DNA from 2 places in the Stenotrophomonas pigmentata genome. Region 1 is predicted to be linked to the other one. Evidence: riboswitches for the same ligand, from Rfam matches in the RefSeq annotation. Region 1 holds a riboswitch; the other holds the start of a gene.
What was found. Region 1 has a riboswitch for thiamine pyrophosphate ahead of Q5Z11_RS08800 (TonB-dependent receptor). Riboswitches for the same ligand answer to the same signal wherever they lie in the genome.
Positions count from the first base shown of each region.

Region 2: another riboswitch for thiamine pyrophosphate. It lies ahead of thiC (phosphomethylpyrimidine synthase ThiC); the one in region 1 lies ahead of Q5Z11_RS08800 (TonB-dependent receptor).

Region 1 covers NZ_CP130832.1:1,931,092-1,936,833, forward strand. The annotation lists gene pnuC (nicotinamide riboside transporter PnuC) at 29-625, opposite strand; gene Q5Z11_RS08800 (TonB-dependent receptor) at 622-2,796, opposite strand; TPP riboswitch at 2,866-2,961, opposite strand; gene Q5Z11_RS08805 (phosphotransferase enzyme family protein) at 3,005-4,141, opposite strand; tRNA gene Q5Z11_RS08810 (tRNA-Gly) at 4,577-4,652, shown strand; tRNA gene Q5Z11_RS08815 (tRNA-Cys) at 4,725-4,798, shown strand; gene Q5Z11_RS08820 (leucine-rich repeat-containing protein kinase family protein) at 4,935-5,742, opposite strand, start outside.
Region 2 covers NZ_CP130832.1:3,627,727-3,633,468, reverse strand. The annotation lists gene Q5Z11_RS16215 (prepilin-type N-terminal cleavage/methylation domain-containing protein) at 1-632, opposite strand, end outside; gene ggt (gamma-glutamyltransferase) at 796-2,499, shown strand; TPP riboswitch at 2,822-2,923, shown strand; gene thiC (phosphomethylpyrimidine synthase ThiC) at 3,040-4,914, shown strand; gene Q5Z11_RS16200 (DUF4136 domain-containing protein) at 5,080-5,637, shown strand; gene Q5Z11_RS16195 (ion channel) at 5,707-5,742, shown strand, end outside.

The sequences.
Region 1 (5,742 bases):
CGGCAGCAGTAGCGATGCCAAGGAACGTTCAGCGCGCGCCGTGCGCAGCGGGTTCCACGGCCGGGGTGTGCGCCGCTGCAGTCCATGCACGCAGCCCGACTACGGCAAGGCCGAGGAAGAACACGTACAGCGCAGCAGTGACATGCAGTGACTTGAACAGATACGCGCCCACGTAGACCACGTCGACCACGATCCAAAGCCACCAGGTGGCGGTGTGACGGCGTGCCTGCCACCACTGTGCGACCAGGCTCAATCCGGTCAGCAGCGCGTCCAGCCACGGCAGCGATGCATCGGTGAAGCTGTGCATGCCTGCGCCGAGTGCGATGCCGCCAAGCAGGCCGATGCCCAGGTCACGCAGCATCTTGCTGCGTGACAAGGGCACGATGCGCACGCTGCCTTCGTCGGCGGCGTGGCGCCGCCAGTTGATCCAGCCATAGACCAGGAAAACGGCGAAGGCGAGCTGCAGCAGGGTGTCCGAATACAACTTGGCCTCGGCGAACACCAATGCATACAGTGCAACCGACAGCAGGCCGACCGGCCACGCAACCATTCGCCGCTGCGCCATCAACCAGACGCCGAGGATGCTGCATAGCGCGGCCGACCATTCGAGCGTTGCGCTGTTCACAGCGCGAAGCTCACCGACACGCGAGCCTGCCGCGGTGCGCCCGGGAACAGGTAGTAATCGCCCATGCTGCTGCCGGTATCACGCCAGTAGAAGCGGTTGAACACATTGTCCACTGACAGGTTCCAGCTTACGGCGTGACCTTGCAGCTGGTGCTTGAAACGCAGCCCGGCGTCGAACACGTTGTAGCTCGGTGCACGTACCGCACCATCAGCGCGCGCGGTATTGGCCGAGGCGTAACGCCAGCCACCGGTCAGGTCCAGCCCTTCAACGAAGGGCAGTGCATAGCTCAGGTGCACGCTGGTGCGCAGCTTGGGTACGTTGACCAGCTGATGGCCTTCGTAGTCCGGCGTGCCGGTGTCGCGCGCACGTGCCTGCAATACGCTGGCACTGGCGGTGACCTGCAGTGCATCGGTGAGCTGGCCGTTGGCAGTCAGTTCCAGGCCGATGTGGGCCTGCTTGCCTTCCTCGACAAAGGTGTAGCCGACATCGCTGTCGTCGGGCTTTGCGTACTGGTAGGGCTGGGTGGTGCGGAACAATGCTGCGCCCAGTGTCAGCTGCTCGCTGCTGGCGTACTTCACGCCGACTTCGAGCTGGCGCGACTGCACTGCCGGCAGGAAGGTATCGGCGTTGGCGGTCCAGAACGGTGCTTCCTGGCCGAGCGAGATGCCTTCGACATAGCTGGCGTAGGCATTGATGCTATCGCTGGCCTTCCACATCACCGCGGTCTGCGGCAGGAAGCGCGACAGGCGACTGCGACGTTGCGGGTTGCCGCGCTTGTCGTAGGCGCGTTCGTCCAGGCGCACGTAGCGGCCGCCGGCCAGCCATTGCCAGTCTTCATTGAGCTGGATGCGGTCCAGTGCGAAGACGGCGGTCTGGCGGCTGTCCAGGCGACGTACGGATGCGCCGGGCGTCAGTGGTGAGGGCTCGAATACTGGCAGCTGCTTGTCGTGGATGTTGACGGTGCCGACGTATTCGTTGACGTTGCGGCGCTTGTCCACGGTGCGACGGAACTGGTCGGCACCGATGATCAGTTGATGACCGATGCTGCCGGTGTTGAAGCTGCCGCGCAGTTCTGCGCGCAGCTCCTGGTTGCGACGGGTGTCGTCCGGGCTGCGGTAATCGTAGATGTCGTAATCGCCGTTGGGGGCGAAGTAATTGCCGGGCACGCTGCCATCTGCACACTCGGCGGCGTAGTAGCAGCCGTAGGCGAAGGCGACGTTGTCGTCGATCACCGTGCGGCTGTGGCTGACCGCCAGCCGTGACTGCCAGTTCGCATTGAAGTCGTAGGTATGCAATGCGGTGATGTTGGTGCTGGCAATGCCTACCGGCTGCTGCCACGGCTGGTAGCCGAGCAGCTGCTCGCGGTCCACGCCGGTGGGTAATTTGCTCGCGCCCAGCAGCTGATAGCCGGAGGCCGAGCGCTGCGCACTGGTCTGGTAGTTGGCATCCACTTCGAGCTTGCCGCGCTCGCCGATCAGCCAGTCGGTTGCAAGCGAGTAGAAGTTGCGGCGGCCATCGGCATGTTCGATGTAGGAACTGCTGTCGTCCCATGCTGCGTTGAAGCGCAGGCCGATGCGCGGGGTCAGCCAGTGGCCGACGTCAATGGCGGCATAGCGCGAGCCTTCGTTGTCGGTGCCGAGGGTGACGTTGCGCACTTCGGCCGGACGCTTGCCGACGTAGTTGATGATGCCGCCGGGCGCCATCACGCCGGCTGCCAGGCCAGCTTCGCCCTTCAGTACTTCCACCGATTGCAGGTTCTCCAGCGCCAGGCGCTGTTCGCCGGCAATCGACATGCCGTTGAAGCGGTAACCGGTGGCGGTATCCAGCGCGAAGCCGCGGATGGCCACGTTCTGGTAATAGCCGACCGGGGCGTAGGCGTCGCCCAGCGAGGCGTCATTGCTGGCCAGTTCGGACAGCGAGCGGACCTGCTGGTGGTCGAGGAAGTCGCGGTCCAGCACGTTCATCGATGCCGGCGTGCTTTTCCAGTCGCCACTGCCAAAGCTGTTGGCGCGGGAGTTGTCCGCATCCGGCTGGCGGGCCTGCACGCGCACGGCGGCCAGTTCGGTCGGGGAGTGTTCGGCAGCCGTATCGAGGCCGGTGTCGCTGGCGTACAGCGGCAGGGCGGTGCTCAGGGCGAGAGACAACAGCGTGGGGCGCAGGCAGCGGTTCATTCGATTCGTCTTCAGGCAACAAGGGAGACGAAGCGAAGGCGCGCAAGCGCAGCGCCAATGACGGCGCTAGGGCTGCTGCTCAAAGCTCCCTACGCCGGTGCAAACCGGATCAGGTTCCAAGGGACTCTCTCAGCCTGGCAAATCCAGGCACCCCCGCTTCAGGGCGCCATTTCACTACAAATGCGAACGATTTGCGAGTCGGGCCGCTTCAGGCGGCTGCGTGCAGGGCCTGCAGCAGGGCATGGCCGGGCGCGCTGGCGAACCATTCGGGGTGGCCAAGCATGAACGGCTGCCAAGCGACATCGGCATTGGCGGAAGAGCCGGTGACACCTTCGAAATACTCGACTTCGGACAGTGCAAAGTCGAAATGCACCATCGGCAGCAGGTCGGCCAGCAGGTGTACGCGCTCGGCCGACAAGGGCAGTACCTCGCGGTAACCGTCGAGCAAGGCCAATGCGATATCGATGCGTACCGCCTCGGCGCCGCGCTCCAGTTCCAGCCATGCGATGGCGTTGCGTTCGATGGCCGTCGCCAGATCGAACAGCGCGCTGGTAGGGGAGGCCAGGCCAAAATCGAGCACGGCGCTGACCTGCATCGCGTTCTCGCCATGCCCCCACAGCAGGTTGGAGACATGCCAATCGTTGTGCGCCCACAGCGGAGGTTCGGCCTGCAGGCGCGCGGACAGTCCGCTATGCCAGGGCAGGACTTTGCGCTGCAGTTGTTGCTCCCAGGGAATGCGGGCCAGATAGCGGGCAAGCCCGGGGCGGTTGTGCAGGTCGGCCTTGAGCGCGGCGATCGGGTCCTCGGCGCGGATCAGTTCATCGCGGGCGACCAGCAGATGGGTGCTGCGCTGGGGCGCGTGATAACCGGCCGAAGCGCGGTGCAGGGTGGCCAGCATGCGACCGGCAGCGCGCGCGCGTTCGACTTCGGTCAGCAGCGTCCACGACGGGGCGTCGCGGTACAGGTCCTGGCCTGCGGCCATCGCGTGCAGCTCGTAGGTCCAGTCGCCATGTTCGACGGCGGTTTCGCCCTGATGGTTGCGCAGGAGTTCGGCAACCGGAACCCCGGCTTTGGCGAGGTGGGTGATGAACCGGTGCTCTTCCTGCAGGCAGGCGGCTGTTCGAACCAGGCGATGATGCCGTTTGATGAAGACCTTGCCGTACGGGCCCGAGGCAATCGCGGCGGCCGACATCGGTCGCGGGCTATGCCAAAGCAGGGCGCTGCCGGCATCCAGCTGCGGGTAGTGATCACATAGCCAGGCCAGTTCAGCCGCATCGATGGCAGGCCAGTCAGCGGCCACTTCATCATTGTTGAGGCCTTGCACGCGGTGTGATTGCTGGGTCATCGGAACAGGCTGGAGCAGGTGATGCGGCGGAGGCGCGATGGTACGCCAGCCCCGCCCAAGCTGCAGGCAGCACACACATGTAGTGCCGAGCCATGCTCGGCAAGGGCTTTACCAGCGTAAAGCTCCCCTCACCCCAACCCCTCTCCCGCAAGCGGGAGAGGGGCTAAAACCGTAGTGCCGAGCCATGCTCGGCAGGGGCCTTACCAGCGTAACGCTGTCCTCTCCCCAAGCCCTCTCCCGCAAGCGGGAGAGGGGCTGAAACTGTAGTGCCGAGCCATGCTCGGCAAGGGGCCTTCCCGGTAACGCCCCAGCCGAGCATGGCTCGGCTCTACAGGGATTGCAGAGCCGACGCAGACAGCCATCCAGCCTATGTGAAAGGAATTGTTAAAAAGCGCTGGCGCGCCCCTGCCGAAGTCTGTATGATTCGCCCACACCGCGGGAATAGCTCAGTTGGTAGAGCGCAACCTTGCCAAGGTTGAGGTCGCGAGTTCGAGTCTCGTTTCCCGCTCCAAATCGGAAAGGGCCCCCGCAGCGGGGTCTTTTCATGTCGAGGCGGTGTAGTGCTTCGGCGGTGCAATGGTTTGGCCTGGTAGCAGAGTGGTTATGCAGCGGATTGCAAATCCGCGTACGCCGGTTCGATTCCGACCCAGGCCTCCAAGTAGTAAGCAGAAAGCCCTGAGAAATCAGGGCTTTTTTGTTTTGTGTGATTTCTCATAGGCCCGCGTATGTCGAGTGCGTGTGCGCGACTTCATACGCGCCGGGGAGGCGTGTAAGTGGCAGGCGTGGCCTGCTGTCAGTTTTCTGTACGTGCGCGGATCTCATCCTCGAGATGGGCGAAGGCGCGCCACTCGATTGTCTGCAGCCGCGTGCGATCTGCTTGTGGCAACGTGCCGCTTAACAGTGCTGCGCCAAAGTCGCTCAATACCGCTTCGCCGGTAGCCGGATTCCACAGGATGTTGTGGGCATACAGATCGCCATGCAGCACGCCCTGCGCATGCAGGTGGGTGAGTGCTGAGTGGATGCAGCCAAGCAGGCGTTCGGCAATGGCAGGCGTAAAGCGCGTGTCTGCTGCATAGACATCGCGTGTGCAGCTGGCAAGGCTGGGCGGGCCGGCCAGGTTGACGTAGATCGGCGGAAGCAGGGGCATTGCCACTGCCAAGCGACCTTCGGGGTGGCCTTCAACCACCGCCAGCGGTGCAAGCAGGTTCGGGTGGCCGCTGGCGGCCAGACCTGCTGCGAGCTCCGACTGCGGCGTGCCATCGCTGGTAAATGCCGCCTTGAATACTTTGACGGCGATCGCTTCGCCGCTGTGCTTGAGCGTGGCGCGATGAATGTGGCCGCTGGCGCCTTCACCCAGCAGCTCACCGATGTCGAGCTCGTCGTAGTGGATGGCATGGCGATGCGCATTCGCCAGCGCAGCATGTTCGGCTGCGGCGGTCAGCGGATTGCCGGCCAGCGCCGGCCACGCCACATTCGGCAGCGCGAGCAATGTTGTTGGAACTTTCTCCAAATGATTGCTGGCAACCCGCAGCAGTTCCAGCGTCTTGCAGTCGCTCAGGTCGGGCAGGGCAGTGAGCTGGTTGCAGGAAAGCATCAGCTTC
Region 2 (5,742 bases), 1.7 Mb from region 1:
TGGCGGAAGGCGCCGGCCTTCGGATCGGACTTGCCGTCGACCATCTGGTCCAGCGAACGCGCCAGATCCGGGGTCAGGCCGGTAACGACCATGACGTTGCCCGAGCCCGAGCCGGTGCCCGGCGGATTCCACTGGAAGCAGACCTGCACTTCCTGCGGGTTGCCGTTGGTGTCCAGGTAGGCGTAGCGGTCCTCAAAACCATCGCCACGGCCAGGCGGCAAGGTGATGCCGGCCTTGCGCATGATGTCGCGCAGGTCGGTACCGGTTGCTGCCGGAGTGACGCCGGCAGGCAGGTTGCCCTGGCACAGCGCGCCCGGCGACTGCGTGTTGCTCATGTCGCCGCCGGAAATGGTAGCGCCCGATGCGACGCCGGTGCCGTGCTTGGCACCATTCACCATCAAGCGTGGTGCGGCCTGGTTGTCACCGACCGGGGCTCCGGTACGTTGGCTGTAGGTGTTGTAGGCGACCACCCACTGGTCCATGAATTTCTGCTTGATACGCGTGTACTCGGCGTTGCGCTGGACGTCACGGCCGATCATCACCGCACCGATGATCACGCCGATGATGACCAGCACCACGGCCATTTCGACCAGAGTGAAGCCGCCCTGGCGGCGCTTGGATCGCATTTGCATTGAAGAGCCCCTTGTGGAAGAACCTGTGTGCCCGGCGCGGATCTGCAGCGACGGGTGGTTTGTTTCAGCGGACTAGATACGGGGGCGGCGTAAGACCTGCGTAAGACGTGCGTAAGAGCGGTGGCTGGGCTATCGTCGCCAGGTCACTCAATTGGCCCTGCCCATGCTGCGTAATGTCCTGTTTCTAGCTTTGTTTGCGATGCCTGCTGCAGCGATTGCCGCAGACCGTGTTACCGGTCACGAATTCGCGACCCGTTCGGAAGTCATCGCGCCGCATGCGATGGCGGCAACCTCGCAGCCTTTGGCCACCCAGATCGCGCTGGACGTGATGAAAGGCGGCGGTTCGGCGATGGATGCCGCCATCGCTGCCAACGCCGCGCTGGGCTTGATGGAGCCGACCGGCAACGGCATTGGCGGTGATCTGTTCGCGATTGTCTGGGACCCGAAGGCGCAGAAGCTGTTCGGCTACAACGGTTCGGGCCGCTCGCCGCGCTCGCTGACACTTGCCGAGTTGCAACGCCGTGGTTTGAAGGAGATTCCTGCGACTGGACCACTGCCGGTGTCGGTGCCCGGCGCGGTCGATGGTTGGTTTGCCCTGCACGAACGCTTCGGCCGCAAGCCGATGGCCGAGAATCTTGCGCCGGCCATCGCCTATGCGCGCAATGGGCATCCGGTGTCCGAGGTGATTGCGTACTACTGGGACCGTTCGGTGCCCAAGCTGTCGCAGTACCCGGGCTTCAAGGAGCAGTTCACCATTGAAGGCCACGCGCCACGCAAGGGGCAGATGTGGCGCAACCCGAATCTCGCGGATACCTTGCAGCAGATTGCCGATGGCGGCCGCGATGCGTTCTACAAAGGCGCGATCGCACGCACTATTGGTGACTACTTCAAGGCCAATGGCGGCTACCTGAGCTACGAGGACATGGCCGCGCACCAGGGCGAGTGGGTGGAGCCGGTCAGCAGCAATTACCGTGGCTACGATGTGTGGGAGCTGCCGCCGAACAGCCAGGGCATTGCCGCGCTGCAGATCCTCAATGTGCTGGAGGGCTATGACTTCTCGAAGATTCCATTTGGCTCGCCCGAGCACATCCATCTGTTCGTCGAAGCCAAGAAGCTCGCCTTCGCCGACCGCGCCCGTTTCTATGCAGACCCGGCATTCTCGCCGGCACCGGTACAGCGGCTGATTTCCAAGGACTACGCAGCGCAGCGCCGCAGCCTGATCTCGATGGACAAGGCCTTGAAGGAAGTACAGCCGGGTACGCCAAGGCAGTTGGAGGAGGGCGACACCATCTACATGACCGTGGCTGACGCCGACGGCATGATGGTGTCGCTGATCCAGTCCAATTACCGTGGCATGGGCAGTGGCATGGCACCGCCGGGCTTGGGCTTCATCTTGCAGGACCGTGGCGAGATGTTCGTGCTGCAGAAAGATCATCCCAATGGCTATGCGCCGGGCAAGCGTCCCTTCCAGACCATCATTCCCGCCTTCATCACCAAGGATGGCAAACCGTTCGCCAGCTTCGGCGTGATGGGCGGTGCGATGCAGCCGCAGGGGCATGCGCAGATCGTTATGAACCTGGTCGACTTCGGCATGAACCTGCAGGAAGCCGGCGACGCACCGCGGATCCAGCATGAAGGCTCCACCGAACCGACCGGACAGGCCACGGCGATGCGCGATGGCGGAGAGATCAATCTGGAAACCGGCTTTGCGTACGAGACAGTGCGCAGTTTGATGCGCAAGGGGCATCGCGTGGTGTTTGCCGACGGCCCCTATGGTGGCTACCAGGCGATCATGCGCGACCCTGAGAGTGGGGTTTACTACGGGGCTTCGGAGAGTCGCAAGGATGGGCAGGCGGCGGGGTACTGATCTTCGCTTGCTGTGGTTCTGGCAGGGCGAAAGCCAGAGCCAGAGCCAGAGCCGGAGCGCCCCTCCCCAACCCTCCCCTTCGCTGCGCGAAAGGGAGGGGGTGGCGGCTCCGTCCTCGTCTGGTAGATCGTCAGGAATGGCCCCCTCCCTTTCGCATGGCGAAGGGGAGGGCTGGGGACGGGTAGCTCTTGGCAGTTGATCAGCAGCGGAAACAAATCAGCAACATCAGCCAGTGCAATCAATCCTGACGCTCCGATCACCCAACCACGGGGCAATGGGAGTATTCGCCTCTGTGCGCATCCCCAAAGCTGTGGTCTAATCCCGCCCGAAGCGGGGGTACCGCGGCCATTGGGCCGCGGTTGAGACATACCCTTCGAACCTGATCCGGTTAATACCGGCGTAGGGAAGCTTCGTGTGCCACCGCTCGCTGTGCCCTCAATAGGCAAGCACCACGTGGCGTGCGCCTTCGCTTCGTTCCGTCATGCGAATCCCTCGCATGGCCTTCGCACCTCGCGTGTGGATAGACCAGGACGAATGCCAATGAACGCACAGCCCAGCCTGCAGCAGCAGGCCCAGCAACTCTCCGAATCCGTGACCCGGCCAATTCCCGGTTCGCGCAAGATATTCGTCGCTGGCTCGCAGCCCGATCTGCAGGTACCGATGCGTGAGATCGCGCTGACCCGCACACCAACCCTGTTTGGCGGCGAGGAGAATCAGCCCGTCACCGTCTACGACACCTCCGGTCCCTATACCGATCCGAATGCCAACATCGATCTGGCCGCGGGCCTGGCGGCGGTGCGTGCGCGCTGGATCGAGGCGCGTGGTGATACCGAACAGCTGCAGGGCTTGAGTTCGCAGTTCGGGCGTGGCCGACAGCACGATCGCAAACTCGACGCGGTGCGTTTCCCGGGCCGTACCTTGCCACGCAGGGCGGTTGCCGGCGCCAACGTGACCCAGATGCATTACGCGCGGCGCGGCATCGTTACCCCGGAGATGGAGTACGTCGCCATCCGCGAGAACCAGCGGCTGGAAGTGGTGCGTGACGCCGGGTTGCGTGCACAGCATCCCGGGCAGAGTTTCGGTGCCAACATCCAGCAGATCATCACCCCGGAGTTCGTGCGCGATGAGATTGCGCGCGGTCGCGCGGTATTGCCGAACAACATCAATCATCCGGAGAGCGAGCCGATGATCATCGGCCGCAACTTCCTGACCAAGATCAACGCCAACATCGGCAACAGCGCGGTTTCTTCCGGTATCGCCGAGGAAGTGGAGAAGCTGGTGTGGGCGATCCGTTGGGGTGGCGACACGGTGATGGATCTGTCCACCGGCAAGCACATCCATGAAACCCGTGAATGGATCGTGCGCAATTCGCCGGTGCCGATTGGTACGGTGCCGATCTACCAGGCGCTGGAGAAGGTGGACGGGCGTGCCGAAGAGCTCAATTGGGAGATCTTCCGCGACACCCTGATCGAACAGGCCGAGCAGGGCGTGGATTACTTCACCATCCATGCAGGCGTGCTGCTGCGGCATGTGCCGCTGACCGCGAAGCGCGTTACCGGCATCGTGTCGCGTGGCGGCTCGATCATGGCCAAGTGGTGTCTGGCGCATCACAAGGAAAACTTCCTCTATACGCGCTTCGAGGATATCTGCGACATCATGAAGGCCTACGACGTGTCCTTCAGTCTCGGTGACGGCCTGCGACCGGGTTGCATCGCCGATGCCAATGACGCGGCGCAGTTCGGTGAGCTGGAGGCGCTAGGTGAGTTGACGAAGATCGCCTGGAAGCACGACGTGCAGACCATCATCGAAGGGCCCGGCCACGTGCCGATGCAGCTGATCAAGCAGAACATGGACAAGCAGCTGCAGGAATGCGGTGAGGCACCGTTCTATACCTTGGGGCCGCTGACCACCGATATCGCGCCTGGCTACGATCACATCACCAGTGCGATTGGTGCCGCGATGATTGGCTGGTATGGCACCGCGATGCTCTGCTACGTGACACCAAAGGAACACCTGGGTCTGCCGAACCGACAGGACGTACGTGACGGCATCATGGCCTACAAGATCGCTGCGCATGCCGCCGATCTGGCCAAGGGCCATCCGGGCGCGCAGGTCCGCGACAATGCACTGAGCAAGGCACGCTTCGAGTTCCGTTGGGAAGACCAGTTCAACCTTGGTCTGGATCCGGAGAAGGCCAAGGAATTCCACGATGAGACCCTGCCCAAGGATGCGCACAAGCTGGCCCATTTCTGTTCGATGTGCGGCCCGCACTTCTGCTCGATGAAGATCACCCAGGACGTGCGTGAGTACGCCGCTGAGCAGGGCGTGGAGGAAGCGCAGGCGCTGGCGGCGGGCATGGCCGAGAAGTCGGCGCAGTTCCGTGAGCAAGGCGCGCAGGTGTATCGCGTCGAATAGACCGGGTGGAGTCAACCGGGTCGAGCTATCCAGGAGCAGGGACGGGGCATCCGTAGTGATGCCCCATTGGGGTTTGACGCCAGGATCGGCACGGACGTGCTAGCGTGCGCTCGTCCATATCGGGGGTTGGCCATGAAACTTCGCTTTGTTTCCTTGCTTCTCGTCTTGTCCTCGCTGCTCCTGCTGGGCGCCTGCGCCAGCACGCCGCGGGTCGCCAGCCAGGTCGACCCCACAGCCGACTTCTCGCGTTATCGCAGCTTTGCCTTCTTCAGCCCGCTGGCGTTGGAACAGCATGGCTATACCACCATCACCAGCAATCGCATCCGTGCGTCAGTGCGGACGCAGATGGAAGCGCGTGGCTATCGGTTCGATGAAGCCAATCCGGATCTGTGGGTGAACCTCAACGCCTACCTGCAGGACAAGACCCAGGTCACCACGATGCCGGAAGTGGATTACGACTATTACTACAGCTATCGCGCCCGCGGTTATGTTGCCGTGCCGTATTGGCGTGACCGCACCGACGTGCGCCAGTACACCGAGGGCACCTTGAACATCGACGTGGTGGATGCACGCGAGAAGCGCCTGGTCTGGGAAGGTGTCGCGGTAGGTACCGTGGGACGGATCAAGCCCGAGCAGCGCGGCGAGCGGATCGATGCGGCGGTTGCGGCCATCTTTGCCGACTACCCGTACCGCGCTGGCATGCCGGCAAATCCGGTTCCCTGATATCCCCGGCGATCAGGCGAGGGTGGGTATTCAACCGCAGCGTCTGCCATTGGCGGAGAAAGGACGCGTATGCAATCGCGCTTGAAGTGGATTGTGATGGCGCGC